Linked DNA regions of Thalassobaculum sp. OXR-137. The protein of the gene in region 2 interacts with the protein of the main gene of each other region in a pairwise test. Links are inferred from orthologs where the notes say so. Each region holds a gene or a part of one and is shown on either strand. Other genes may lie near its edges.

Region 1 (14,695 bases), 210 kb from region 2 along the record:
CCTATTTCATCACCACCCTGCATCCCCAGGCGACGGGCACCTCCATCGTCTGGTACCGCGACATCGACGAGCCGCGGCAGATGCGCGTCATGCGCGGCATGCAGCAGACCACCGCCTATAAACAGAGCCCGATGCCGCTGATCTTCGAAGGCGCCCAGGGCATCCGGCGGCGCCTCGACATGCCAGGCGAGCAGAACGATTTCCCCATCCTGAACGATCTGCGCGAGGAGGGGGCGACCGACTATGTCGCCATGCCGCTGGTGTTCTCCGACGGCAACATCAACTTCACCACCTGGACGGCGGACCGCCCCGGCGGCTTCAACACCGAGGAACTGCGCGAGATCTGGGAGTTCATGCCCGCGCTCTCCCTACGCATGGAGGTGCTGGAGCGGCGCGACCTGACCCGCCAGCTTCTGACCACCTATCTCGGCCGGGCCACCGGGGAGCGCATTCTCGCCGGCGAGATCGTGCGGGGTGTGTCCGAAGGCATCCGGGCGGCGATCTGGTACACCGACATCCGCGACTTCACCACGCTGTCCGACCAGCTCAGCCGCGACGAGATCATCCACATGCTGGACGATTACTTCGAGCGCGCGGTCCAGGCGGTGGAGGAGCGCGGCGGCGAGGTGCTGAAGTTCCTCGGCGACGGCATGCTGGCCATCTTCCCGGCCGATCCGTCCCGGGGTCAGGCAGAGGGCGATGCCGAGGCGTGCCGGCTGGCGCTGGCGGCAGCCCGCGATACGGTGACGCTGGTCCAGACCCTGAACACCCTGCGCTTCCGCCAGGACAAGCCGGCGATCGGCTTCGGCATCGCCCTGCATCTGGGCGAGGTCGGCTACGGCAATATCGGCGGCGCCGAGCGGCTCGACTTCACGGTGATCGGCCCGGCGGTGAACCTGGCCAACCGGATCGAGGGGCTGACCCGGTCCCTGTCGGCGAAGATCCTGGCCTCGCGCGAGTTCGCCGACGCCGTCGGCGAGCCCCTGACGCCGCTGGGCGCACATCCCGTGAAGGGCCTCGCCCGGCCGATCGACGTCTTCACCCCCGCCGACCTGTCGTGAGCCCGGCCGATCAGGCACCGGCGGCCTCCGCCATGGACGACCGCGCCATCGCCCGGGCCGGGGCGACCATCGCGATCCTGTCCGTCGTCGCCAAATCCTCCGCCTTCCTGCGCGAGGCGGTGATCGCGATGATCTACGGCCGCGGCCCGGAGGTGGACGCGTTCTTCGTGGCGCTCGCCCTGCCGGTCTTCCTGGTGCAGATCGTCGCCGGCTCGTTCCAGATCGCCGCCATCCCCGCCCTGCTGGCGGCCCGGCGCGGCGGCGACCGGCAGCGGGCGGCCGCCCTGGCGACCTCCGGGGCCGGGATCGTGGCCGCGGTGATCGCAGGCGCGGCCCTGCTCTGCGCCGCCTTCGCCCCGCTCTACCTGCCCGCGGTCGCTCCCGACTACGCGCCCCGCACCATTGCCCTGGCCTCGGACATGCTGTGGATCATGACCCTGTTCGCGATCCTGGGCGGCCTGGCCTATGCCGGCGGCGCGGTGCTGACCGCCGAGCGGCGCTTCGCCCTGCCGGCCATCGCCCCGGTACTCACCCCACTCGCCATGGCCCTGCTGCTGATCGGATTCCGCGACAGTCTCGGCGTGTCGGCCCTGGCCTGGGGGGCGGTGGTCGGGACGGTGGCGGAGGCGGCCATCGTGCTGACCGCCGCCCGGCGGCTGGGCTACCGGCTGTCCTTCACCGCAAGCCGGGCGGATCTCGCCGCCCTGCTGCGGCGGTGGGGGCCGCTGTTCCTGGCGACTCTGCTGCTGTCCGGCGCAGGGCTGATCGACCAGCTCATGGCCGCGCGTCTCGGGGAAGGGGCCGCCTCGGCCCTGGGTTATGGCGCGAAACTGGTGCTGGCCGGGCTGCATGTGGTGACCACCGCCCTCGGCATCTCCGTCCTGCCGGCCTATGCGGAGAACGCGCTGGACGATCCGGCGGCCCTGTTCGCGCGCCTGAAGCGGCATCTGGTGGTGGTGATCCTGCTGGCGATACCGGGGGTCGCCGTCGCCTGGCTGCTGTCGGAGCCGGTGATCGCCCTGCTGTACCAGCGCGGCGCCTTCACGGCGGAGGACACGAAGCTGGTGGCCCATGTGCTGAGCGCCTATGCGACCCAGCTTCCGGCCTTCGCGGCGGTGGTGATCCTGGTGCGGGCCGCCGCCGTGCTCAATCTCGGCGGGGTGATCCCGGTGGCCGCGGCCGTGAACATCGTGCTGACGATCGCGCTGAACGCCCTGTTCATGCGGTACTGGGGGGTGGTCGGGATCGCGCTGGCGACCGCTCCCGCCTTCGCGATGACGGGAGCGGTGCTGTATCTCGGAATCCTGCGCGATCAGGCCCGAAGGAGTTAGGGGCGCAGGAAACCGACGGTGTCGTAGACCTCCTCGACGATCGGCTTGGCCAGGGCGCGGGCCCGGTCGCCACCCTTGGCCAGGACGCCGTCGATATAGTCCGTGTCGGCCATCAGCTTCTGCAGCTCCGCCCCGATCGGGCCGAGCACGTCGACCGCCAGGTCCGAAAGGGCCGGCTTGAACTTGCCGAAGCCCTGGCCGCCATATTCGGCCAGCACCTCGTCGACGCTCTTGTCCGAGAGCGCCGCATAGATGGTCACCAGGTTGCGCGCCTCGGCCCGCTCGGCCAGACCCGCCGCCTCGCTCGGCAGCGGCTCCGCATCGGTCTTCGCCTTCTTGATCTTATTGGCGATCGTGTCGGCGTCGTCGGTCATGTTGATGCGCGACATGTCGGAGGCGTCCGACTTGCTCATCTTCTTGGTGCCGTCGCGCAGGCTCATGACGCGGGTCGCCGCGCCCAGGATCTGCGGCTCCGGCAGCGGGAAGAACTCGACCCCGAACATGGAGTTGTAGGCCTGGGCGATGTCGCGAGCGAGCTCCAGGTGCTGCTTCTGGTCGTCACCAACCGGCACATGGGTGCCCTTGTACGCCAGGATGTCGGCGGCCATGAGCACCGGGTACCACCAGAGGCCGGTGGTCGCGTTGTCCCGGTCCTTGCCGGCCTTGTCCTTGAACTGGGTCATGCGGTTCAGCCAGCCGACCCGCGCCACGCAGCCGAGCACCCAGGCGAGCTTCATGTGCTCGTCCACCTGGGACTGGTTGAACAGGATGCTGTCCGTCGGATCGATGCCGGCGGCGATCAGGCTGGCCGCGACCTCGCGGGTCGCCTGCTTCAGCGCGGTCGGATCCTGCGGGACGGTGATCGCGTGCTGGTCGACCACGCAGAAGATGCACTCGTAGGATTTCTCGCCCTGGAGCGCCACCCAGTTCCGGATCGCACCGAGGTAGTTGCCCAGGGTCAGGTTACCGGTCGGCTGAATGCCGGAAAAGATGCGTCTCATGGATCAGGGACTCGCCATCGGCTAGGGTGCATCGGTGAAGTCTGTATGCGGGCGCCCACGGACGCCCGTGGCCGGTTTATCCCCGGCCAGCGCCTGCAAATCAAGCATCCGACGCAACCGGGAGCCGAAAGGAGCCCGCCGTGATCCGAGTGATCGAAAGCGTGAACGATCCCGGCAACGGCCGGGATTCCGAGGACCGGGTCGGCTGCGACCCGGCGCGGGGTCTCGCCTGGGTGATCGATGGCGCCACCGATGTCTGCGCCGCGCGGCTGTTTCCCGAGGCTCCCAGCGATGCGTTCTGGTTCGCCGGACAGGCCGACAGCCTGCTGCGCGACGGCACCGGCGGTGACGTGACCGAAACTGTGGCGGCGCTGATCGACGGCCTGCGCGCCGCGGTGGAAGGGCAGACCGGCGCGCCGATCTCCGCGATCCCGCCCGGCGACATGCCGAGTGCCGCCCTGACGCTCATGACGTGGAACGGTGCCGCCGGCACCCTCTCTTTCGGCGGCTTCGCCGATTGCACCGCCCTGATCCAACATCCCGGCCAGGGGGTCGTTTCGCCACCGAAACCGACGCGCGATCTCGACGAACAGGCCCAGGCCCGCCGCCTGCTCTCCGACGGCAGCGACATCGCCGCCACCCTGCGCCGGCAGCGGGCGGCGATGAACCGGCCGGGGGGATACTGGGTCCTCAGCGTGCATCCGGAGGCGATGGCGGGGCTCAACGCCCATGAGACCGCCGCCGAGCCCGGCACCCGTATCCTGCTCTGCACCGACGGGTTCTACCGGCTGGTCGATATGTACGGCCTGTACGACGATGCCGGCCTGTTCGCGGCGGCCGAGAGCGAGGGGCTGCCGGCGCTCATCGCCAAGCTGCGGGGGTTCGAGGCGGATGCGGCCGACGACATCCGGTTCGGCCGGTTCAAGACCTCCGACGATGCCGCCGCCCTGGTGGTGGAGCTGGCGTGAAGGTTTAGAGAGGACGATTCACGGTTCAGATCGTTTCGATCTGGACCGATCGTGCTCTATCCGGCCCGGCGCATGGCGGCGAAATCGCGCGGATGGGCGGCCTTCAGGATCAGGCAGGCGGCGGCATAGACCGCGAGGCCGGCAATCACCAGCCCGGCCAGAGCGCCGACCCGCTCGACCGTCGCACCGGCGAGCCAGGGGGCGAGCCACCCGGCCAGGAACCACAATGCCGCCGCCATCAGGCAAGCGGCCAGGACGATCTTCGGGGCGCGGACCAGCAGCCGCTTGTCCAGCGCCAGATGGCCGCGCCGATAGAGCAGGGTGGCGAGCAGGGCCGCGTTCAGCCAGGAAGAGATCACCGTCGACAGGGCGATGCCGACCTGGTCGAACATCGGCAGCAGGACCGCGTTGCAGGCGAGGTTGGCAACCACGGCGGCCGCGGCGACCTTGACCGGGGTGGCGGTGTCTTGGCGGGCGAAGAAGCCGGGTTGGAACACCTTGATCAGCACGAAGGCGGGCAGGCCGGCGGCATAGGCGGCCAGGGTTATCGCCGTCTCAAACCCGTCCGTGGCGGAGAAGGCGCCGCGCTGGAACAGCACGGTGATCAGCGGATCGGCGATCACCGAGATGGCGAAGGCGGCCGGCACCGTCAGCAGCAGGCCGATCTCCAGCGCCCGGTTCTGAGTCCAGATCGCCGCACCCTTCTCTCCCGCACGCACCTGGCGCGACAACATCGGCAGCAGCGCCGTGCCGATCGCCACGCCGACGACCCCCAGCGGCAGCTGCACCACCCGGTCGGCGTAATAGAGATAGGAGACAGAACCCGCCGGCAGCAGCGAGGCCAGCAGGATGCCGATGAAGGCGTTCACCTGCACCACCCCCGCGCCGAGGGCCGCCGGGCCGATCAGCACCAGCAGCCGCTTCACCTCCGGGGTCAGGCGCGGGCGCACCAGCGGCGGCAGCGCGCCCTCACGGCGACAGGCGACCGCCACGAACAGCGCCTGGGCGGCCCCGGCCACCGTCACGCCCCAGGCCAGCACGTGGCCGGGCGTCTCCAGCACGCCGGCGGCGAGGGTCAGGGCGGCGATCAGGATCAGATTGAGCAGGATCGGGGCGGCCGCCATCGCCCAGAACTTGCCCAGGCTGTTCAGCATCCCGCCCCACAGCGCCACCAGGGAGATCAGCGGCAGGTAGGGGAAGGTGATCCGGGTCAGCTCGACCGCCAGATCGTAGCGCGGATCGTCGCCGCCGAAGCCCGGGGCCAGCAGCAGGATCACCCCGGGCATGGCGATCTCGGCCACCGCCAGCAGGATCAGCAGCACCAGCAGCAGCACCGACTGCACCTGCCCGGCGAAGGCGACGGCGGCCTCCTGGCTCCTGGTCTCCACCATGCCGGCGAACATCGGCACGAAGGCGACGGTCAGCGCGCCCTCGCCGGTCAGCCGGCGGAAGAAGTTGGGGATCTGGAAGGCGACGAAGAACGCGTCAGCGATCGGCCCCGCCCCGACCACGGCGGCGATCAGCATGTCGCGCACGAACCCGGTCACCCGGCTGATCATGGTGTAGCCGCCGACGGTGGCGATGGCGCGGGCGAGGTTCATGGAGCCAGGATGTACGTGATTCGGCGCGCTAGGCCTATGGCCGGCTTGCGGCGGATTTAAGGCGGGTGGTGCGGCGGCCGGCCCTTCGACACGCTCCCTGCGGGAGCTGCTCAGGGCGAGGTATAAAAATATATTCCAATCGTCATCCCGAACTCGTTTCGGGATGACGAAAAGTGAAGGGTTGATAATGACCTCGCCCTGAGCAGGAGCCCGGCCCGGATCTGATCCGGGGCGGGCGACGTGTCGAAGGGCCGGGACGCGCGGTGTGGAAGGGCTACTTCGCTTTCCCCTCAGCCTTCACGCCCAGCGATTCCAGCAGCGCCGCACGGATCTCGTCGAGCTTGCGCGCGCTGTCGATCTTCAGGCCGAAGACGTCCTTCACATAGAACACGTCGACGAACCGCTCGCCATAGGTCGACACGGTAGCGGAATGAATCTGCACGCCAACCCGCGCCAGGGCCCGGGTCATGCGGTGGAGCACGCCGGGCTCGTCATGGGCGTTCACCTCGATCACCGTGTGGGTGACGCTGGCCTTCTGGTCGATCAGCACCCGCGGAGGCACCTTCAGTGCCCGGGTGCGGCGGGTGGTGAGCGCGCCCTTCTTCCCGAGCTGCTCCTCCAGCCGCAGGCTGCCGTCCAGGGTCCGCTCGATGGCCGACGCCAGCCGTGCCAGCCGGTCGGGGCGGTCGAACATCTGCCGCTTGTCGTCCTGGATCATGAAGGTGTCGATCGCCATGCCGTCGGCCAGGGTGACGATGCGGGCATCGACGATGTTGGCGCCGACCGAGGACATCGCGCCGGCGATCCGCGAGAACAGGCCCGGATGGTCGGCGGCATAGACCGTCACCTCGGTCACCTCGCGGTCCGGATCGAGCCGGTGCTCCACCACCAGACGGGCGTCGGAGGCCTGGGCCCGGCGCACCAGCCAGGCGTGGCGGACCAGCGTTTCGGTATCGAAACCGAGCCAGTAGGGCGCGTAGCCCAGCGCCAGATGGGCCTCGACCTCCGCCTCGGTCCAGCCGGCGAGCTGCTCGGCCACCTTGCGCTTGGCGGCGGCCACCCGCGCGCCGGTCTTGGTCGGCGAGGTGCCGCCGGTCAGCATCTCGTCGGTCGCGTAGTACAGGTCGCGCAGGAGCTGCGCCTTCCAGCCGTTCCAGACATGGGGGCCCACGCCGCGGATATCGGCCACGGTCATCACCAGCAGCAGGCGCAGCCGCTCCGGCGACTGCACGATGCGGGCGAAATCCTCCACCGTCTTGGGGTCATGGATGTCGCGCTTGAAGGCGGTGTCGGACATCAGCAGGTGCCAGCGCACCAGCCAGGCGACCGTGTCGGTCTCCTCCTCGGTCATGCCCAGGCGCGGGCAGACCCGGCGGGCGACCCGCTCGCCCAGGATCGAGTGGTTGCCGCCGCGCCCCTTGGCGATGTCGTGCAGGAACAGGGCCACGTAGAGCGCCCGGCGCGACAGGATCTTGTGCACCACATCGGTGGCGATCGGGGCCACGTCCTTCAGCTCGCCCTGCTCGATCGCATGCAGCACGCCGAGGCAGACCAGCGTGTGCTCGTCCACCGTGTAGGTGTGGTACATGTCGAACTGCATCTGGGCGACGACCCGGCCGAAATCCGGCACGAACTTGCCCAGCACCCGCGCCTCGCTCATGCGCCGCAGGATGCGCTCCGGCCCCTTCGGGCTGCTCAGGATCTCCACGAACAGCCGGTTCGCCTCCGGATCGCGCCGCAGGTCGGCGTTGATCAGCGCCTGGTTCTGGGTGATCACCCGCAGAGCATGGGGGTGGATCATCAGGTCGCGGAAATGGCTGTCGTGGAACAGCCGGATCAGGTTCACCGGATCGCGCTCGAAGGCGTCGTCATCGATCACGGTGATGCGGTCGCCCTCGACCCGGAAGTCGCCGAAGCGCTGCTCGCCGAACATCTTGGGCAGGCGGAAGCGACGGCGCCGGCGCTTGTACTCGGCCTCGATCGCCGCGCAGAAGATGCGGGTCAGGTCGCCCACATCCTTGGCGGTGAGGTAATAGTGCTTCATGAAGCGCTCGACCGCGATCGCCCCGGCCCGGTCGGTATAGCCCAGGCGCTCGGCGATAACCGGCTGCACGTCGAAGGTCAGCCGCTCCTCTGGCCGGCCGGTCAGGTAATGCAGATGGCAGCGGATGGTCCACAGCCGCTTCTGCGCCTGGGCGAAGCGGCGGGCTTCCGCCAGGTCCAGCACCCCGCGCGGCACCAGCTCGGCCACGTCGTCGATCCGGTAGACGTATTTCGAGATCCAGAACAACGTGTGCAGGTCGCGCAGCCCGCCCTTGCCGTCCTTGATATTCGGTTCGACAACGTAACGGCTGTCGCCCATGCGGCGGTGCCGGTTGTCCGATTCCTGCAGCTTCTGCTCCACGAACTCCAGCGGCGAGCCGGACGCGATATCGGCCATGAACTTCTCGCGCATCTCCTCGTAGAGCGCGTTGTCGCCCCACAGGAAGCGGGATTCCAGCATGGCCGTGCGGATGGTGATGTCGGCATGCGACTGGCGGATGCACTCGGCAACCGAGCGGGTCGAGTGGCCGACCTTCAGGCCGAGATCCCAGAGCAGGTAGAGCATGTACTCCACGATCTGCTCGCAGCGCGCGGTCTGCTTGTAGGGCAGCAGGAACAGCAGATCGATGTCGGATTGCGGCGCCAGCTCGCCGCGGCCGTAGCCGCCGACGGCGGTGACGGCGATCCGTTCGGAGGTGGTCGGGTTGGTGGCCGGAAACTCGCGCTCGGCGGCGTGGGTGGCGATGACGCCGATGATCTGGTCCATCAGCCAGGCCCGGCCGCGCACGCAGGCGGCCCCGTCATTCGTCGCCTCCAGCCGGCGGCGGATCTCGCCGGTGGCATCCGCCAGGGCGTCCTTCAGCAGGTCCAGAATGGCGCCGCGCCGGAACGCCGCGTCCTTCAGGTCGGCCGCCGCTTCCTCGATCTCGGCGGCCAGGGCCGGGACGTCGCAGATCGCCTTGCGGTTGGGGACCCGTTTGCCCAGGACGGCGAGCTCGACCGCCGGCGCGCCGCGCTCGCGGGATGGGTCCGTCCGGGTCTCGGCCTCGGCTGTAGCGGCCACGAAAGCCTCCTTTTCAGTCGCGCAGACTATACGCGCCCCTTGTCCGGCCGTCACGGATGCCTGAGGCTCCCGACACGGATCAGGCAAGGGAGCGATGCATGAACGGGACGGAGAACGGACAGGCGGATGTGGTCATTGTCGGCGGCGGGGCCGTCGGGTCCGCCACCGCCTATTTTCTGGCCGCGTCGCCGGACTTCAAGGGGCGCGTCGTGGTCGTGGAGCGCGACCCGACCTATGCGCGGGCCTCCACACCCCTCTCCGTCGGCGGCATCCGCCAGCAGTTCTCGATTCGCGAGAACGTCGAGATCGGCCTGTTCGCGCGCCGGTTCGTCGCCGAGGCGCCAGACCTGCTGGAGGTGGACGGCGAACGCCCCGACCTGACCTTCGTGGAGAACGGCTATCTGTTCCTCGCCTCGCCGGAGGGGCGCGCGATCCTGGCCGAGAACCACGCGGTCCAGACCGAAGCCGGGGCGTCGATCTCCTGGCTCGAGACCGACGAATTGGCCCGGCGCTTCCCCTACCTGAACACCGACGGGATCGCCGCCGCCACCTTCGGCGAGCGCGGCGAGGGCTGGATCGATCCCAATACCCTGCTCCAGGCGCTCAAGCGCAAGGCCCGGTCCCTGGGCGTCACCTACCTCACCGGCGAGGTCACAGGTATCGACCGCGGCACCGGCGGGGTTGAGCGGGTGACGCTGGCCGATGGGTCGACGATCGCCTGCGGGACCCTCGTCGTCGCGTCGGGCGCGAATTCCGGCACGGTCGCAGGCCTGCTCGGCATCGATCTGCCGGTGGGTCCCCGCATCCGCACGGTCTACCAGATCGCCTGCCGGGACGCGCTGGAGGGACCGCCCCTGCCGCTGACCATCGACACGACGGGCGTCTTCGTGCGGCCGGAAGGGGCGGGCTATGTCTGCGGCATCTCCCCGCCGGAGGAGGACGACCCGGAAAGCTGGGACATCCAGGTCGACTGGCGCTGGTGGGAGGAGGTGGTCTGGCCGGCCCTGGCCGAGCGCATCCCGGCCTTCGAGGCGGTGAAGCTGACCGGCGCCTGGGCGGGGCCCTACGACTACAACGCCCTCGACCAGAACGCCGTGATCGGCCGCCATCCGGAGATCGGCAACCTGATCTTCGCCACCGGCTTTTCCGGCCACGGGCTGCAGCAGTCGCCGGCGGCCGGGCGGGCGGTGAGCGAACTGATCACCGCCGGGACGTTCAGCACCCTCGACCTCACCCGCTTCGGGATCGAGCGGATTCTGGAAGGCCGCCCGTTGAAGGAGCGAAACGTCGTCTGACGCCCCCGGCGACACGTCGCCGTGTGACATTTTGTGACATCTTGCATATGTCAGATTGATTCCAGATCGGGACCGGGCTCACCCTGTGGCGTGGGCAGAGCCGGGACCGGTGCACCGTGCCCCGCCGAAGCCCCGGGCCGGCGCAGAACCATCATCATCCCTCCCGCGGGCTTCCCCGGTTCGCGGTTTTGATCGGTCGGCGCCGGCCCGGGGTCTTCACCGCGGGCAGGCCGGCACAGTCGGGCGGCCGCCGTCAGGCCGGAGGGGCGTCCGTCTTCTCGCAATTGATGATCCAGCTGATGCCGAACCGGTCGACCAGCATGGCGAACCGGCTGGCCCAGAAGGTTTCCTGCAGCTCCATCTTCACCGTGCCGCCCTGCTTGAAGGCGTCGTAGATCCGCTGCGCCTCGGCGCCGCTGTCCACATGCAGGGCCACGGAGACGCCCCGCGGCTTCTCGTACATCTGCGGCGGCGCGTCGGACCCCATCAGAACCAGGCCCGGGGCGGTGAACATGCTGTGCATGACCTTGTCGCGCCAGTCGTCGGTCACCCAGTCGCAGTCCGGCGCCTCGCCGAACCGCAGCACATCGTTGATCTTGCCGCCCAGCACCTCGGCATAGAAACCGAAGGCCTCTGCGCAGTCGCCGGCGAAGGTGAGATAGGGATTCGATTGCATGGCGGGTCCTCTGGGTGGGGGTCGTCAGGAAAGCGACAGAAGGTCGGCGCGAAGGCCGTCCAGATTGCGGGAGGCGACGAGGGCATCGACCTCGTCATGGGTTCGCCGCCAGATGGGGACGGCGGCGGCCAGGGCATCGCGGCCGGCCTCGGTGATCTCGATCCGTCGGCCGCGCCGGTCCTCGGGATCGACCAGCACCCGGACCAGACCGCGCCGCTCGAGCGGCTTGAAGGCGGCGGTCAGGGTGGTGCGGTCCATCGCCAGCAGCGGCACCAGGTCGCCGATGCGCGGCGGCGACGGCCGGTTCAGCGACATCAGCAGGGAGAACTGGCCGTTGGTCAGCCCGAACGGCCGCAGCACCTCGTCGAAGCGGCGGGCGACCGCCCGGGCCGCGCGCTGCAGGTGCAGACACAGGCAGCGGTCGCGGACTTCGAGGGTCACTTCGATGGGAAGATCGTCACGCATGGTCATGAGTCAATTATGTTGACATCAACATATTAGTCAACCAGCATCCGCCTCCATCGACCCGAAGGAGGATCCGATGGAACCCAAGATCGTTTCGAAGGAAGAATGGCTTGAGGCCCGCCGTGCCCTGCTGGCGCGCGAGCGGGAGGCGACCCATCTGCGCGACGCGGTCAGCGCCGAACGCCGGGCGCTGCCCTGGGTAAGGGTCGAGACGGATTACGTCTTCGATACGCCGGACGGCACGGCGAGTCTGGCCGACCTGTTCGACGGCCGCAGCCAGCTCGTCGTCAAGCATTTCATGCTGCCGCCGGGCGGCCCGATCTGCCCCGGATGCGCCGGTGACGCCGACATGGTGGATGCCGCCCGCCGGCACTTCGAGCAGGCCGATCTGTCCTACGTCGCCGTCTCCCGCGCGCCTGTCGCCGAGATCGAGGCGGCCCGCAAACGCCTGGGCTGGACCTTCCGCTGGGTGTCCTGTGGCGGCAACAGCTTCAACCACGATTACTGGACAGCCTTCACGCCGGAGCAGATCGCCGCCGGTGCCGTCTCCTACAACTACGGCACCACACCCTATGCCCATCCCGACCTGCCCGGCATCAGCGTCTTCGCCCGCGGCGCGGACGGATCGGTGTTCCACACCTATTCGACCTATTCCCGGGGGACGGAGCTGATCTTCACCCCCTTCTCCTATCTCGACATGACGCCCAAGGGCCGCAACGAGGGCGAGGGAATCATGAGTTGGCTGCGGTTGCATGACGAATACGAAACCGCATCAGCCAAGGCGTGCTGCCACGCCGCTGAATAACTGGACCCGAGGAGAAAGCGCCGTGAGTTATGTAGATGGATTCGTCATTCCCGTACCGAACGACAAGAAGGAAGCCTTCCGGAAGATGGCCGCCGACATGGCACCGATCTTTCTGAAATACGGGGCGCTCCACATCATGGAGTGTTGGGGCGATGACGTTCCCGAGGGCAAGGTGACCTCCTTCCCCATGGCGGTGAAGGTCACCGAAGACGAGACCGTCGTCTTCTCCTGGATCGTCTGGCCGTCCAAGGAGGTTCGCGATGCGGGCATGGCGAAGGTCATGGAAGATCCTGCCGCGGGCCCGCCCGACGACATGCCGTTCGACGGCAAGCGGATGATCTTCGGCGGGTTCGTGCCGATCGTGGACACCAGCGCGGACTGACCGGGGAGCGAGATTCGGCGGCTTTCCAGCCCCAGGTGGCGGGCCTACACTTCCTCTCAACCAATAAACGATCTTGGGAGGAAACCATGGCCGCGCCGCTGCCCTTCGCGCCGAGGGGCGTGATCCCCGCCTGCCTGCTGCCCTTCACCGCCGATCTGGAGATCGACGAGGGCGGATACCGCCGTCATCTGAACGACGTCGCCTCGGTGGAAGGGATCAGCGCGATCACCGTCAACGCCCATGCCAGCGAGGTCGCCACCTGCACCGTTTCGGAACAGGAACGGGTGATGGCGATCACCATGGAGGAGGTGGGCGGAAAGCTGCCGGTGGTGCATGGCGTCTATAGCGACGGCTCGCACCTGGCAGCATCCATCGCCCGGCGGGCGGAGCGCGACGGCGCCAGCGCCCTGCTGGTTTTCCCGTCGAACACCCTGCTCTCCGGCGGCGCGATGCGGCCGGAGATGGCGCTCGCCCATTTCGCCACGATCCGCGAGGCGACCGACCTGCCGCTGATCCTGTTCCAGTATCCGGCGACCACGCTCGGTTACCCGGTTGAGACGCTCGTGCGCATCTGCCGGGAGATCGACACGGTCGTCGCCATCAAGGACTGGTGCAACGACGCCAAGCAGCATGAGCGCCAGATCCGCGAGCTGCACGCCCTGCCCCGGCGGGTCAGCGTGCTGACGACCCATTCCTCCTGGCTGCTCTCCTCCCTGGTCTTGGGCTGCGACGGGCTGCTGTCGGGCGCCGGCAGCGTCATCGCCGCCCTTCAGGTCGCCCTGTTCCGGGCGGTCCAGGCCGGCGACCTGGAGGAGGCGCGGCGGCTGGCCGACCGGATCTACCCGACCACCGGCGCGTTCTACGACCCGCCCTTCCTCGACATGCACAACCGCATGAAGGAGGCGCTGGTCCATCTGGGGAGGATGGATGCGGCCCACGTCCGCCCGCCCCTGGTCAAGCTGAGCGACTCCGAGATCGACAAGATCGCCGCCGCCATGGATGCGGCCGGGCTGACGGGAGAGACGGTGTATTCGAAGGTGGCGTGAGGCGGAGGGTCAGGCGTCGGCGAGGCCGAGGCGCTTCTCGATGCGACCCAGATGTCCGTCGAACCGATCCATGCGATGGGTCAATTCGACAATGCGTTCCTCCAGATGCGTGACGCGGTGATTGACCAGGACGAGTCCTTCTTCCACACGGGTGATTCGCTGCTTCACTTGGATCATATCCTCCGCAAGCGCATCGACCTTGGTGTCGATCCGTCGAAGGTATTCCAGCACAAGGTTCGTCGGTTCCTTCGCCATGGCTCGATCCTATCAAAAATCCCGTGGTACGTCGTGCCTGCCATGGAAGAGACGGGCCGATTTCACGCCGGCACCGCATCCTCAACGTATTGCGCCAGAAACTCGGCGCTCGGCGGGATCGGTGTGATGACGTCGATCAGCACACCAGCGGGGTCCCGGGTGATGAAATGGCGCTGGCCGAAGGGCTCGTCGCGCAGGTCCAGCAGCATCGGCAGGCCGGCCGCCGTCGCCCGGGCGTATTCAGCATCCACGTCGGCCACCTCGAAATTGATCAGCAGGCCCGCCGCCCGGCCGCGCCCCGCTTCCGGGATGGTCTCGTGGTCGCCGGACAGGATCGCGATATTGACCCCGGGATCCTCGCTCGACTGCAGGTGTACGTACCAGTCGCTCTCGAAAGCCGGCGCGAAGCGGAAATGGTCGCAGTAGAACCGGGCGGTCTCGGCCACCCGGTCGGTCATGATCACCGGATAGAACTGGGTGCAGCGCATGGCTTGCCTCCTCTCCATCAAAAACATACACTCTGCATGTAAATACATCAATTAACATACAGGCTGTATGCATGCAAGGAACCGAGCGGCGGACCAACGAGGCGCGGCGGGCGGCCACCAGGGCGGCACTGATCGCCGCCGCCCGGGCCCTGTTCGTCGAGAAGGGTTACGGCGAGACCGGCACGCCGGAGATCGTCGCCGCCGCCGAGGTCACC
Region 2 (14,293 bases):
CGAGGCGACGGAATAGGTCGACCAGGTCAGCGCGCAGACCCCGGCCGCCATGTAGCCGAGCGTGTAGCGCGGGTCGATCTCCAGACTCTGCCCCTTGGTGACCAGGAGCGCGGCCCCGGCAAGGCCGAGCAGGGCGCCGCCCACATGGAACCAGCGCAGCCGCTCGCCCGGCAGCAGGGCGGAAAATACCACGATCAGGAGCGGCCAGAGGTAGGCGATTAGGCTCGCCTCCACCGCCGGCGCGTTGCGCAAGGCCAGGAAGTAGAAGAAGTGGTAGCCGAACAGTCCGCCGACCCCGAGCAACCAGACCACCGGCGGCTGGCGCAGATGGGCCAGCGGCGACGTGCCCCGGGCCAGGGAGGCGACGATGCCGATCGCCGTGGCCACGCTGAAGGTCATCGCCAGGAGCTGGAACGGCGGCACGTCGCCGGACAGGGCGGTGAACAGGGCGAGCAGCGCCCAGCTCAGCACGGCGGTGAAGCCGATCAGGGTGGCACGGCCTTTTGTCATGGGACGGCGTTCATGGGCGGGAGCCTGTGGGATGGCGGGCAGGCGTGGACGGATGCCCTCCGGTTTACGCGCTTGCCGGAAGGGCCGCCACACGAAACAATCGCCCCATTCCCGTTCTCATGGTGCACCGACATGCCGCACACGCGTCTTCGCAAGTTCAACACCCGCGACACCTATCCCGACCAGTCGCTCGACAACGACCTGTGCCAGGCGGTGGTCGCCAACGGCACCGTCTATCTGCGCGGCCAGGTCGGCACCGATTTCGACGGCAATCTTGTGGGCGCCGGCGACCCGGCCGCCCAGACCGACCAGGCCATGCGCAACGTGGAGACCCTGCTCTCCGAGGCCGGGGCGCGGCTGGAGGACATCGTGAAGATCACGATCTTCATCACCCGCCGCCAGGACCGGGAGCCGGTCTACCGCACCGTCGGCAAATGGCTGAAGGGCGTGTTCCCGGTGTCCACCGGCCTGATGGTCGCCGGGCTGGCCAAGGAGGAATGGCTGATGGAGATCGACGTGATCGCCGTCATCCCGGAAGAGGACTGACGCAACGAACCCATAACCGGAGGAGGACCGCCGTGACCGCCCTGACCCCGAAGGCCGCGAACCATACCGGGCTCGGCCCGTTGGACTCGCGTTACGTGGATGTCGATGCCATGGACTGGGAGCCGACCCAGTTCCCCGGCGTGGAATGGAAGGTCCTCCTGCGCGACGAGGAGAGCGGGCTGCTGACGGCCCTGTTCAAATGGGCGCCGGGATCGGAGCTGCCGCTGCACGAGCATACGCGGATCGAGCAGACCTTCGTGCTGGAGGGCTCCATCGAGGACGAGGAGGGCGAGGTGACCGCCGGCAATTTCGTATGGCGCCCGGCGGGCTCCAAGCACGTGGCGAGATCGCGCAACGGCGCCCTGCTCCTGGGAACGTTTCTGAAGCCCAACAAATTTCTGTGAGGGGGCTACCCTTCGACACGCCCCCGCTTGCGCGGGCGCTGCTCAGGGCGAGGTCAATTCTTTCGAGGTCGGGGTCAATTCTTCGGGCAAAAGATGACCTGGCCCGAGGCTTTGGGCGAAAAGTTGAACTCGCCGTGAGGCTTTGGGCAAAAGATGATCTGGCTCTGAGGCTTTGGACAAAAGATGACGTGGCCCGAGGCTTTGGGCAAAAGACCTCGACCTGAGGCTTTGGGCAAAGGTGACCTCGCCCTGAGCAGCCCCGTAGGGGCGTGTCGAAGGGTCGAACCAGATCAGAGCAAGGAAACTCGGCCCTTACCGCCCCACGTCGTCCGACGGCCGGCCGAAATCGTTCGGGCGCCACAGGTCGGCCGGCAGGTCCAGGCCGAAGACCGGGTCGAGCAGCGCCACCTTCACTTCCACCCCCTGGGCGTCGGTGATGATCCACTGCTTCAGCGACAGCGGCTTGTCCTGGAAGGTCAGGACCACGGTGCCCTGGTCCGGTTCGTCGCGCTGGCGGAGCTGCAGGCGGATCACGTTGGCGCCCTTCTGCACGTCTTCCACCACCAGCTCGTCCATCAGGTCCACATCGTCGGAGACCAGCACCGACAGGGGCGAGCTGATCAGCGGGATCTGGGTCGTCTGCTCCAGGTCGTTGTCCTGATAGGTCAGCCAGATGCCGTCGGCGGTGATCAGCACCGGCGAGGGCGGCGCGTATTCGAACCGCATGCGGCCCGGACGCTCCAGCCACACCACGCCGCGGGCCACCAGCCCGGTGGAGCTCGCCTGCAGGAAGGTGGAACGCATGGACGTGAGCTGGTTGAAGTAGTCCTCGACCCGCTGGACCTCGGCCTTCTGCTCGGCGGTGAGGCCCTGGGCGGCAGCCGGGCTGGGCATGCCGGTGACGGCCCCCGCGGCGGCGACGGTGAACAGGAGGGCGGCTAGGAAGGAGCGGGCTCGGATCATGATGCTGACTTGGCGTGTCGCGACGCGGATGGCAAGCGGCAAATCGGAGACGGCCGCGTCACGATTGCGCCACGACCGTCTGCCGTCGACGGCGCTCCGCCGCGCCGGTCAGTCGGCCGAATGGTCGCCGACCAGCACCTCGCGCTTGCCCACATGGTTGGCCTGGCTGACCACGCCTTCGGATTCCATGCGTTCGATCAGGGTGGCCGCCCGGTTGTAGCCGATCTTCAGGTGGCGCTGGATGAAGCTGGTGGACGCCTTGCCCTCGCGCGCCACGATGGCCACTGCCTGGTCGTACAGCTCGTCGCCCGAGCCGCCGCCGCCCTCGCCGGCGCCGGAGAAGCCGAGTGGGTCGGCCGCACCGTCGTCGTCCTCGGTGATGGTCTCGTCGTATTCCGGCTCGCCCTGGGTCTTCAGGTGGCGGACCACGTCCTCCACCTCTTCGTCGGAGCAGAACGGCCCGTGCACGCGGGTGATCCGCCCGCCGCCGGCCATGTAGAGCATGTCGCCCATGCCCAGGAGCTGCTCTGCCCCCTGCTCGCCCAGGATGGTACGGCTGTCGATCTTGGAGGTGACCTGGAACGAGATCCGGGTCGGGAAGTTGGCCTTGATGGTACCGGTGATGACGTCGACCGAGGGGCGCTGGGTCGCCATGATCACGTGGATGCCGGCGGCACGGGCCATCTGCGCCAGGCGCTGGACCGCGCCTTCGATGTCCTTGCCGGCGACCAGCATCAGGTCGGCCACCTCGTCGATCACCACGACGATATAGGGCAGCGGCACCAGATCGAGCGGCTCCTCCTCGAACACCGGCTTGCCGCTGTCGGCGTCGAAGCCGGTCTGCACCCGGCGCTTCAGCACCTCGCCCTTCTTCACCGCCTCGGCGATGCGGGCGTTGTAGCCGTCGATGTTGCGCACGCCGAGCTTGGACATGGCCCGGTAGCGGCTCTCCATCTCCCGCACGGTCCATTTCAGCGCGACGACCGCCTTCTTCGGATCGGTGACGACCGGGGAGAGCAGATGCGGGATGCCGTCATAGACCGACAGTTCCAGCATCTTCGGGTCGATCATGATGAAGCGGCAGCGATCCGGCGGCAGGCGGTAGAGCAGCGACAGGATCATCGTGTTGACCGCCACCGACTTGCCCGAGCCGGTGGTGCCGGCGATCAGCAGGTGCGGCATGCGCGCGAGGTCTACGGCGATCGGCGTGCCGCCGATATCCTTGCCGAGCGCGATCGCCAGCTTGTGGGACGAGGCGTTGATCGCTTCGGATTCCAGAACGTCGCGGAAATACACGGTTTCGCGCCGGGCGTTCGGCAGTTCGATGCCGATCACGTTGCGGCCGGGCACCACGGCGACGCGGACCGACACCGCGCTCATGGAGCGGGCGATGTCGTCCGACAGGCCGATCACCCGGGACGACTTTGTGCCGGGGGCCGGCTCCAGCTCGTATAGGGTGACGACCGGACCGTAGCGGACCTTGCCGATGGTCCCCTTCACCCCGAAATCGGCCAGCACGCTTTCCAGCATCCGGGCGTTCTGTTCCAGGGAATCCTCGTCCGGGCCGCTCGCGGCGGCCGGCGGATCGGTCAGCAGGTCGAGATCGGGATAGGCGTAGCTGCCGTCGTTCGGGCCGAGATCGAACTGACGCTGGGTCGCCTGGCGCGGTTTGACGGGAGTCGCCGGCTTCTCCACCCGACGCACCGACGGTTCCGGATCGCGCACGGCGGCGGCCTTGGCGGCGCGCACGGCCTGGCGCGGCGCTTCGGGCTCCTGGCGTTCCTCCTTCCAGGGGACGTCGTCCTCGTCGTCGCCGTTGTCATCGTCGTTCAGGCGCGGCTCCTTGCGGCGCATGCCCGAGCTGAAGCCGGCGCCGAGCCGGGCGCTGAGACGCACCCCGGCGCCGGCACCGCGGGCGCCCATGCGCGCGCCGCTGGCGGCACCGGTGGCGGCGTGGCGGAACAGGCCGAGCACGCCGCGGGCGGCGTCCATCAGACCGATCCCCGCCGACCACAGGCCGATGGCGACGGACAGCAGCCCGGAGAGGATGGCGACCGGCAGCAATCCGCCCAGGGGGGCGAGGTGGCTGGCGAAGGCGCCGGCCGGGGTCAGCATCAGCGGACCGAGGAAGCCGCCGAGCCCGGCGCGCAGCGGCCAGGCCGAGGGTGGGGTGACGAGGGCGAGGGCGGCGGTCGCCAGGACCATGGAGAGGGGCAACAGGGCGATTCGCAGGGGCCAGCGGCCGACCCGCTCGTGCCGCAGGATCCGCCAGCCCCACACGGCCGGGATCAGCACCAGCAGGGCGCTGGCGGCGCCGAGCGATTGCAGCAGCAGATCGGCGATCACCGCGCCGAGATAGCCGAACGGATGGGAGATCGTGCCGGATCCGGCCGCGTTGAGCGAGGGATCGGCCGGGTCGTAGGCGCCGATGGTCGCCGCCAGCAATCCGGCGGCGGCGATCAGGGCCAGACCGCCCGCCTCCTCGCCGCGCCGCTGCAGGTACCGGGTCGCCTCGACCGGCAGAAGGGTTCGATTTTCGTTTCTGCCGGACGCCCGTGCCATGCGCCTCAGCCCTCCCAGATTTCGGAGACGCGCGGAGCCGCCGGAGGCTCGGCTCCGGGCGATTCGCGCGTATCGGGTTTGTTCCAAACGCCGATCAACTCTATACGACAGGGAGTTAGCGGGCAACCTTCACAGACAAGATCAGAAAAAATCGAATCCCCTCAAACAGAAAGCGGGCCCGATGACCTGCATCGAGCCCGAGTCGAGGGAGAGTGCGGCGTCGAAAGGACCCTGCCGCTGGGGAGCGGGACCGCCGGAGCGGTCCCGCCGTTGGGTAGGTCGATCGGTCCAGATCAGAAGGTCTGGGAACCGCGACCGAACTCCGGATAGGCCTCCATGCCGTTCTCGGCACGGTCGAGACCGAGGGACTCGTCCTCTTCGCTCGGCCGCAGGCCGAAGATCAGCTTCAGGACGAACCACAGGATGGCCGAGGTGATGATCATGAAGACCGCCACGCCGACGATGCCGGTGAGCTGGCCGACGATGGTCGCATCGCCGTTGGAGAAGATCACCGCGATGGTGCCCCAGATGCCGCAGACCAGGTGGACCGGAATGGCACCGACCACGTCGTCGATCTTCAGCTTGTCGATCAGCGGCACCGCGAAGACGACCAGCACGCCGCCGATACCGCCGACGACGATCGCGGTGAACGGCGACGGGGCCAGCGGCTCGGCCGTGATGGCCACCAGACCGCCCAGGGCGCCGTTCAGCAGCATGGTCAGGTCGACCTTCTTGTACATGACGCCCGTCAGGATCAGGGCGACCACCACACCGGCCGCGGCGGCCAGGTTGGTGTTCATGTAGATGGTGGCGATGGCGACCACGTCGGCGGCGGAGCCCATGGCGAGCTGCGAGCCGCCGTTAAAGCCGAACCAGCCGAGCCACAGGATGAACGTGCCCAGCGCGGCCATCGGCAGGTTGCTGCCCGGCATCGGATTGATCGAGCCGTCCGCGTTGAACTTACCCTTACGGGCACCGAGGATGATGGCGCCGGTCAGAGCCGCCCAGCCGCCCACCGAGTGCACGATGGTGGAGCCGGCGAAGTCGAGGAAGCCGGCTTCGGACAGCCAGCCGCCGCCCCAGCTCCAGGAGCCCTGGATCGGGTAGAGGACGCCGGTCAGGACGACCGTGAACACCAGGAACGGCAGCAGCTTGATGCGCTCGGCGAGGGTGCCGGACACGATCGAGGCGGCCGTGGCGACGAACACCATCTGGAAGAACCAGTCGGAGGCCGCGCTGTAGCCGGCGGCATCGTCGCCGGTGAACAGACCCTCGGCGTCGATCGGATCGGCCGCGGACCACGGGCCCGGGGTGCCGAAGAAGCCGGTGACGTCGGCATACATCAGGTTGTAGCCGATCACCCAGTACATCAGCCCCGCAATGGAATAGAGGGCGATGTTCTTGGTGAGCTGCATGGTCGTGTTCTTGGTCCGGACCAGGCCGCCTTCGAGCATCGCGAAGCCGGCGGCCATCCACATGACCAGCGCGCCGTGGAAGATGAACGAGAATGAGTTGAAGATGAACGCGGTCTCGACCGAAACGTCGGCAGACGCGCTCTTGGTGAAGCCAACCGTCGCGACGGACGCCGCGAGGGCCAGCAGGCTGAAGGACATGAACTTCTTCATCGATAGGTGCTCCCCGCCGCTACTCAGAGCGCGTCCGCGTCGGTTTCGCCCGTGCGGATACGTACCGCCTGGGCCACGTCCAGCACGAAGATCTTGCCGTCGCCGATCCGGCCGGTATTCGCCGACTTCTGGATCTGCTCCGCCACCTGGCCGACCATGTCGTCCGCGACGACGACCTCGACCTTCACCTTCGGCAGGAAATTCACGGAGTATTCCGCGCCTCGATAGATTTCAGTTTGGCCCTTCTGACGGCCGAAACCCTTCACTTCGCTGACAGTGAGCCCCTGGATGCCCAGGCCCGTCAGCGACTCGCGTACTTCGTCGAGTTTGAAGGGCTTGATGATGGCCATGACGAGTTTCATATCGCCCAACCTCGCGCCTTGTGTTCCCCAAAACTCCGATCGGCGCCCGCGCGGTCCGGAAACCCCCCAGGTACTGCCCGCGCGCCGAGCGGAGCGGCCGCGTCATGCAGGCCAGTGGTTCTTTCATCAAGAACCATGCCGAAAGGTGGGGGTACTGAATCATTGATTGATTCCGAGGGCTTAGTCTAGATACGCAGCGGTTGCGCAACTGGGGTCCTTCGGAATTTGGGCATAAATTGGGCGGGAAATTTGAAATGCCTAAAATTTATGCATATGATTTGCGCGCCGCGCGACCATCTGCCTCTTGTCCTGGCCGCCCCGCACGCCATTCTGACTTCAGGATATGAGGAGACCGATTGATGGCATCGACTTCGCGGGCACGGCCGACCGGTGACACCCCAGCGCCCGACGCGGGCACCCAGCGCGCCGCCGGGCCCGATGCCGATACGCTGATTGTCGGCGCCGGGCTGTCCGGACTGACCCTCACCCTGGCCCTGGCCGAGGCCGGGCTGTCCAGCGTCATCGTCGACCGGGTCGATCCGCGCGCCGCCGTCGCCGGCCGCGCCGATATCCGCACCACCGCTATCTCGCTGTCGTCGCGGCGGCTGTTCACCGTGCTGGGCGCCTGGCAGGCCGTGGCCGACGGGACCGGCCCGATCCACGACATCCGGGTCTCCGACGCCGGGTCGAGCCGATATCTGCATTACGACCACAGCGCGGTCGGCGACGAGCCGATGGGCCATATCGTCGACAACGGCGCGCTGAAGGCGTCGCTGCTGGCCCGCCTTGTCGAGCATTCGGATCTGGTGACCTTCGCCGAGCCGGGGTCGGCCGCCGCCCTGGACGTGACGGCAGGGCGGGCGACCCTGACTCTGGAGGACGGCCGGGTGCTGTCGGCGCCCCTGGTGGTCGCCGCCGACGGGCGCGGCTCGCGGGTGCGGGCGCTCGCCGGCATTCGCCATACCACCGTCGACTATCACCAGACCGCCGTCGTCGACACGATCGCCCATGCCGAGAGCCACCACAATCTGGCCCATGAGCGATTCCTGCCCGGCGGTCCGCTGGCGCTTCTCCCGCTCCAGGGTAACCGGTCCGCACTGGTCTGGACCGAACGCACCGCCGTCGCCGAGCGCATCGCCCAGCTCGACGACGCCTCCTTCGCCGCCGCCCTGGAGGAGCGTTTCGGCGACTCCCTGGGACGGATGACGCCGGTCGGGCCGCGCCGGGTGTATCCGCTGACCCTCACACTGGCGGAGTCCGGGATCGCCGAACGGGTGGCGCTGGTGGGCGATGCCTTCCACGCCCTGCATCCGATCGCCGGCCAGGGCTTCAACGTGGGCGTGCGCGACATCGCGGTGCTGGCCGAGGTGCTGGCCGACGCGTCCCGTCTCGGGCTCGACATCGGCGGCGCGCCGGTGCTGCGCGACTATCAGCGCCGGCGGCGGTTCGACATCATGACCATGGTGGCGTCGACCGACGGGCTGACGCGGCTGTTCTCCAACGACATCGCTCCGGTGCGCTCGGCCCGGCGGATCGGCCTGTCGATAGTGGAGCGGGTGCCGGCCTTCAAGCGCGCCGCGATCCGCCACGCCATGGGGACCCTGGGCACGCTGCCCCGGCTGCTGCGGGGCGAACCGGTTTAGCCGGTTCGGCTCATCCCTTCTCCGCGCTCCCCCGATTAATTCCGGGTCGCGCGGTCGGATCGGGAGAGGTCGGATCACCCGCGCGACAGACCGGCCTTCGCCAGGGCGTCCTCGTAGGCGGCCATCATCGTCTGGCCGTCCTGCGCCAGCTTGCGCAGGTACCGCCAGGTGAACAGGCCGGTATCGTGGCCGTCGCTGAAGACGATGCGCACCGCGTAGTTCCCGACCGGCTCCACCGCCTTGATCGTGACCGTGCGCTTGCCGGCCACCAGGGTCTTGCCGGCGGCGCTGTGGCCCTGGACCTCCGCCGAGGGGCTTTCCACCCGCATCAGCTCGGCCGGGATCGCCCCGGACACGCCGCTCTCGAAGGTCACGGACAACGCCGCCCGGTCGCGGGTAACCCGCAGTTCGGTCGGCCAGTCGTCGGTGACGGCGTCCGCGGCTTCCGGGTCGGTCACGCCGGCGATCCCTCGTCCAGCCGCCGCGCCTCTTCCACCAGCATGATCGGCACGCCGCCGCGGATCGGGAAGGCCAGGCCCGCCTTCTCGCTGATCAGCTCCTGGCGGTCGCGGTCGTAGGTCAGGGCCTGCTTGGTCACTGGGCAGACCAGGATCTCCAGGAGCTTCGGGTCCACCCCGCCGGCGGCCGGCCTGGCGGGGCCGGAGTCTGGTGCCGGCGCGTTAGTGTCGGGCATGGTCGCCTCCGCTCGTATCGGCGACCGCCATGTCCAGCAGGGCCAGCATCATGCTGGCCCGCGCCTTCAGGGAGTCGCATTCCAAAAGGGCCTGTTTCTCGCTGCTCTCGAACGGGCAGACCATGGCGAGCGTGGTGACCAGCCGGTCGTCCGGCGTCTGCTCGATCACGCCCCAATCCGCGGTGATGCCCTGGGCGTCGAAATACCGCTTGAGCCGGTTCACCAGCAAGCTCCGGTCGAGTTCGGCCTCGCAATCGCCGGCGAGGTCGCGGCTGAAGGGTCCCCAATCGGCGATGACCCGCCGATAGCCGCGCATGGAGGCGAGCTCCTCGTCGACGGCGAACCGGCAGACCCCGGTGAGGGTGATCAGGAACCGGCCGTCGTCGGTCTCGGCGAACTGGGTAATCCGGCCGGCGCAGCCGATCCGGTAAAGGCAGCGCGCGCCGGCATCCCGGCCGAGCTCGGTCGGCTTGGGCTGGATCATGCCGATCAGCCGGTCGGTGGCGAGCGCGTCGCGGGTCATGTTCAGGTAGCGCGGTTCGAAGATGTTCAGCGGCAGCTTCCCCTTCGGCAGCAGCAGGACGCCGGGCAGGGGGAACACCGGCAGGGTTGCCGGCAGCTCGTCGAAGCTCGGATCGAAGGGGCTTGGACTCATTGCGTCGCCGCCTTTCCTTTACCAGTGCCTGACCGAATGGCCACTCGGCGCGCGGATGCCCGGGACGCGCCTAGGAGAACAGCAGCGAGGACAGCCGGCGCCGCGCATCCGCGGTGACCGGATCCGTCGGGCCCATCGCCTCGAAATACTTCAGCAGCTGCTTGCGCGCCGCCTCTTCCTCCCACTTCCGGTCGATCCGGATGCTCTCCAGGAGCTGCTCGACGGCACCGCCCCGGTCGCCGGTCGCATACAGCGCGGCGGCGAGGTCGATGCGGGAGCGATGATCCTTCGGGTTGGCCTCGACCTTGGCGCGCAGGCTGTCGAGCTCGGCGCTCGCCTTGGCGCCTTCCAGCGCCAGTTCGAGCTGGGCGATGGCGGCCTGCAGGGCCTTGTCGGCCTTCACGTCCTCGGGGATCTGCTCCAGCACCTTCTCGGCGTGGTCCGCCCGCCCGTCGGCGATCAGGCATTTCAGCAGACCGGCCAGGGCCGCCGGGTTGGTTTCCTCGTGCTGCAGGATCTGCTGATACAGCGCTCCCGCCTGCTGGTGCTCGCCGGCGTCCAGAAGCTCCTCGGCCTGTTCCAGCGCCTGCTCGATCGGCGAGGGGCCGACCGCGCCGCCGACCCGCTCGATCAGTGCAGTGATCTCGCTCTCGGGCACCGCGCCCTGGAACCCGTCGACCGGCTGGCCGTTCTTGAAGACATAGACGGTCGGGATCGACTGGATGCGGAGCTGGCCGGCGATCTCCGGGCTTTCGTCCACGTTGATCTTGACCAGCTTCACCGAGCCGCCGGCCTTGCGCACGGCGTTCTCGAGGGCGGGGGTGAGCTGCTTGCACGGGCCGCACCACGGCGCCCAGAAATCGACCAGCACGGGCTGCTGCATGGAGGCGTCGACGACCTCGGTCATGAAGGTGGCCGTCGTCGCGTCGACGATGGCGGCATCTCCGGTCTGTCCGCCGGGTTGTGCCGCGCCCAGGATCGGTTCCATCTGCTGCGTTCCTCTGTTCTGGGAGTGACTATCTAAAGTGCGACGGTGTCGCGACAAGGTGCCGGGTGGCGATTTCGTATGCGCGTTCTGAACGTGGGGCCGGCGGCGGTCAATCGCCAGAGGCCGCGGAGAGGTCGAGGACCTGCGGGGCGTGTCCGCAGGACTCGATGAATCGGGTGAGGGCGTCTGGCGCGACCGCGACGGTCATCTCGTTCGACAGCGGGTGATAGTTCAGCGGCGACAGGCCCATCATCTCGGCATCCAGGATGACGGTGACCGAGACGCCCGTGTCGTTGATCAGAGCGAAGGGCGACACCGCGCCGGGGATCACCCCCAGGGTGGCCATCAGCCGGTCGGGGCTGCCGAAGGACAGCCGACCGCCGAGCAGGGAGCCCAGAGCCTTGAGGTCGATCCGGCGGTCCTCCAGGCAGACCACCAACCACATGGCGCCCTTGCGGTCGCGCAGGAACAGGTTCTTGCAGTGGCCGCCGGGCAGGTCGCCGCGCAGCGCCTTGCTGTCCTCCACGGTGAACAGCGGCGGGTGGGTGTGCAGATCGTAGGCGATGCCGAGCGCGTCCAGCCGGGCGAGCAGGGCTTCCGGCGATGTGGGGAGGGCGGGCGTCTCGCTGTCGGCCATGGGGTCGGGCTCCGGTATGCGCGGTTTAATCGGCGTGGCTCGGTATGTGGCGGCCCTGTCTAGCGCATTTTGGCCGGCGGTTGCAGCCCACAGAGCGGCGTCGTTCGGATCTCGGGGATCTCGCGCGCGAGATCGGCGCGACCGCGTGGTAAGCTCCCGACAGCACCGGTCCGGTGACCGGTCGTCGATCGTGCCGATCTGGAGGTCTCCATGCGCCGCATCGTTCTTGTCCTCGCCCTTGCCCTGATCACCGCCCTACCCGCCGTCACCGCCGCCCGGGCCGCCGGTCCGGTCGTGCTCACCGTGACCGGCGAGATCGAGAGGACCAACCGCGGGCCGTTCGATCCGTTCACCGACAGTCTGTTCGCCGCGCTGCAGGAGACCTTCGAGCGCGCCCATGAACTGACCCTGGACGATCTGGCCGCGCTGCCGCAGGAGACCGTGGAGGTCGCCTATCCGAACTGGCCGGGACCGGTGACGGTGACCGGACCGACCCTGGCCTCGGTCATCGACCTGGTCGGTGCGAAGGCGGACCGGGTACTGGTCCAGGCGGTCGACGGCTACGCGCCCGCCTTCCGTCTGTCGGAGGTGCGGGCCGGCACGTTCGTGCTGGCGACGGCGAGCGATGGGAAGCCGTTGCCGCTCGGCGGTCGCGGGCCGCTCTGGCTGGTGTTCCCCGCCGGCAGCTACGCGGGCCAGACGGCGGAGGATGACTCAGGCCTGGCCTGGGCGGTTTTCCACCTGAAAATCACCACCGGCGAGTAAAATCCACCTGGAGACGGGCCGGTAAGTTGCGGAAAAAACAAGGATTTCCGCCGTTTTTCGCGGCGGAAAAAAATCTGTGAAAAAAGGCGTTAATCGCTCTTGCAATCGTGCGATCCGCCGGTATTATCCGCGTCCTCAACGGAGCGCGGGCGTAGCTCAGGGGTAGAGCACAACCTTGCCAAGGTTGGGGTCGGGCGTTCGAATCGCCTCGCCCGCTCCAGTTTTCCTGCACATCGACGGTGTATCAGTCCCCCATCGGGGGACCCGCGGCTACCACGGGGTTACCGTTGGAAAGCGGAAGCTTGGTCCTATGTGTGACCGGGACCGTCGGATGAGAGCCGGGCGCCCAAGCTAAACCGATCATGAGTCAGCGCGAGTCGCTGACCGTGCCGGCGAAAGACGACGAAGCGCATGTCGAGACGAGTCATCGGCTGTCGCTGCGGTCCCACCAATCAACTGCAGATCGGACTACTCGCCAGGATAGTCGTCCAGCGAGTTGTGACCGCATACGCGACTGCTTCCTTCGCCGTCGCGTCGGCATCGCCGGGGATTCTCCAGACACCAGAATCGCCCGCCACCTGGAGCCGGTTGCCCGTTGCGTTCTTGAGCATATACGCCGGTCTCTCCTACTTCGCTCTTCGATGGTTTTCAAAATTGTAGCTTTGAGATCATGCGGTGTTCCAGATATTATCGGGCTGTGAATAAAGAGAATTGCATGTATTAAGGGAAATCACGTCATGGATCTTTTTTCAGTAGAGTACCAGGAGGAGTTGAGGAAGTTACATAAAGACGAATCTGCTCATTTTGGAAACAGTGCGCGAATGCCCGGTGGCATTTTTGCGCCGCCATTATTCAAATTGATCCTCGGTGTTCTAGACACGCACAATCTGAGTTCTTTTTTAGATTTCGGATGCGGAAAATCGGGAGGGGTGCCGCTTCCCCGCGACCAGTTTCCCAGCCTGAAGGACCGGCAAGTCCATGGCTTTGACCCTGGTGTCGCGGAATACGCGGATAGTTCAAAGCTTGGCTCTAAATACTCCGTTGTATTTTCCAACGATGTTTTGGAGCATATTGAAGAACGATATATAGATAATAATATCGAGTTTATAGCAAATCGAACAGAGGATCTGTTCATAGCGTTTATCGATACATATCCGGCTTTGAAAAAACTATCGAATGGCTTAAACGCACACGTCATAATAGCTCAGCCGGAGTGGTGGATTACGCGGATGATCCGACACTTCGACTGTTTCCTGTCTCATGTCGTACGATATAACGAAACGCCAAATCCGCCAGGTAAGCTTCTTTTTCTCGGCGTAAAGTCTCGGGCAGGAAAGAATGCGGCGTCGGAGATCTTTGCCCGGCTACCATTTCATCTGCGGATATCCGCCAGTGACATGGAGAAATAAGGTCGTTCTGTCGATTCGGATTGCTGTCGCGCGACTATCGAGTCCATCTATCCCAGGCATGCGGCTTCAGAAAAGAAATCGACCCCGTCAATCTCCACCGAATACGCTTGGCAAGGCGACCGGTCAGCCGCGCAGCCGCAGGAGCAGGCCCTGGGCGATGTTGGCGATGGCGTTGGCCGCCGCCGGGCCCATCTGGTCGGCGATCTCGTCCGTCAGCTCGAGCAGCAGGCCGGCCTGGCGACCCAGCACTTCCGTACTGCCGTCGGCAAGACTCAGGACCGCCTCCTCGGCGGCGAAGTAGCGGTCCACGTCTGGATGCGGCGCCTGGCTGTCCGCCTCCGCCGGTAGCCTGGACCAGGCCTCGCGCGCCAGGTCCAGCTCGACGAAAGCCGCTTCCACCTCCGGGTCGACCTCGTTGCACACCGGCTTCTGCGACAGGGCGCTCATGGGCACGCTGAGGCCGGCGGATCCGGCCAGCGAGGCCAGCGCGTCCGCCACCAGCCGCCGCGCCTCCTCGGCATCCCCGTCCG

Evidence for each region.
Region 1: the proteins of T8K17_RS04355 (region 2) and T8K17_RS05400 interact in binary tests that used the Escherichia coli proteins (3 or more experiments, as listed by UniProt). The link is inferred for Thalassobaculum sp. OXR-137 from one-to-one orthologs.

What each region holds. Positions count from the first base shown.
Region 1 is NZ_CP139715.1:1,136,343-1,151,037, reverse strand. Bases 6,037-9,401 are described here. They hold T8K17_RS05400 ([protein-PII] uridylyltransferase), read right to left. Parts: upstream 9,069-9,401; coding sequence 6,237-9,068; downstream 6,037-6,236. Other genes in these bases: T8K17_RS05395 (FAD-binding oxidoreductase), read left to right, coding at 9,167-9,401. Outside these bases: T8K17_RS05425 (adenylate/guanylate cyclase domain-containing protein), read left to right, coding at 1-1,061; murein biosynthesis integral membrane protein MurJ, read left to right, coding at 1,058-2,392; trpS (tryptophan--tRNA ligase), read right to left, coding at 2,389-3,393; T8K17_RS05410 (hypothetical protein), read left to right, coding at 3,534-4,361; murein biosynthesis integral membrane protein MurJ, read right to left, coding at 4,418-5,962; more of T8K17_RS05395, read left to right, coding at 9,402-10,363; T8K17_RS05390 (VOC family protein), read right to left, coding at 10,617-11,039; T8K17_RS05385 (MarR family winged helix-turn-helix transcriptional regulator), read right to left, coding at 11,064-11,510; T8K17_RS05380 (thioredoxin family protein), read left to right, coding at 11,581-12,309; T8K17_RS05375 (DUF1428 domain-containing protein), read left to right, coding at 12,332-12,691; T8K17_RS05370 (dihydrodipicolinate synthase family protein), read left to right, coding at 12,778-13,737; T8K17_RS05365 (hypothetical protein), read right to left, coding at 13,747-13,992; T8K17_RS05360 (VOC family protein), read right to left, coding at 14,055-14,480; T8K17_RS05355 (helix-turn-helix domain-containing protein), read left to right, coding at 14,552-14,695.
Region 2 is NZ_CP139715.1:925,070-939,362, reverse strand. The notes cover bases 5,304-8,266. They hold T8K17_RS04355 (P-II family nitrogen regulator), read right to left. Parts: upstream 6,973-8,266; coding sequence 6,634-6,972; downstream 5,304-6,633. Other genes in these bases: T8K17_RS04350 (UbiH/UbiF/VisC/COQ6 family ubiquinone biosynthesis hydroxylase), read left to right, coding at 7,332-8,266; amt (ammonium transporter), read right to left, coding at 5,304-6,610. In the rest of the region: T8K17_RS04385 (DMT family transporter), read right to left, coding at 1-510; T8K17_RS04380 (RidA family protein), read left to right, coding at 643-1,056; T8K17_RS04375 (cupin domain-containing protein), read left to right, coding at 1,089-1,460; T8K17_RS04370 (outer membrane lipoprotein carrier protein LolA), read right to left, coding at 1,773-2,423; T8K17_RS04365 (DNA translocase FtsK), read right to left, coding at 2,532-4,985; more of amt, read right to left, coding at 5,279-5,303; more of T8K17_RS04350, read left to right, coding at 8,267-8,615; T8K17_RS04345 (DUF971 domain-containing protein), read right to left, coding at 8,690-9,073; T8K17_RS04340 (Trm112 family protein), read right to left, coding at 9,070-9,309; T8K17_RS04335 (LON peptidase substrate-binding domain-containing protein), read right to left, coding at 9,296-9,964; trxA (thioredoxin), read right to left, coding at 10,035-10,952; T8K17_RS04325 (prolyl-tRNA synthetase associated domain-containing protein), read right to left, coding at 11,062-11,589; T8K17_RS04320 (hypothetical protein), read left to right, coding at 11,800-12,354; T8K17_RS04310 (hypothetical protein), read left to right, coding at 13,092-13,763; T8K17_RS04305 (hypothetical protein), read right to left, coding at 13,887-14,293. UniProt on the Escherichia coli protein: Involved in the regulation of nitrogen metabolism. Regulates the activity of its targets by protein-protein interaction in response to the nitrogen status of the cell.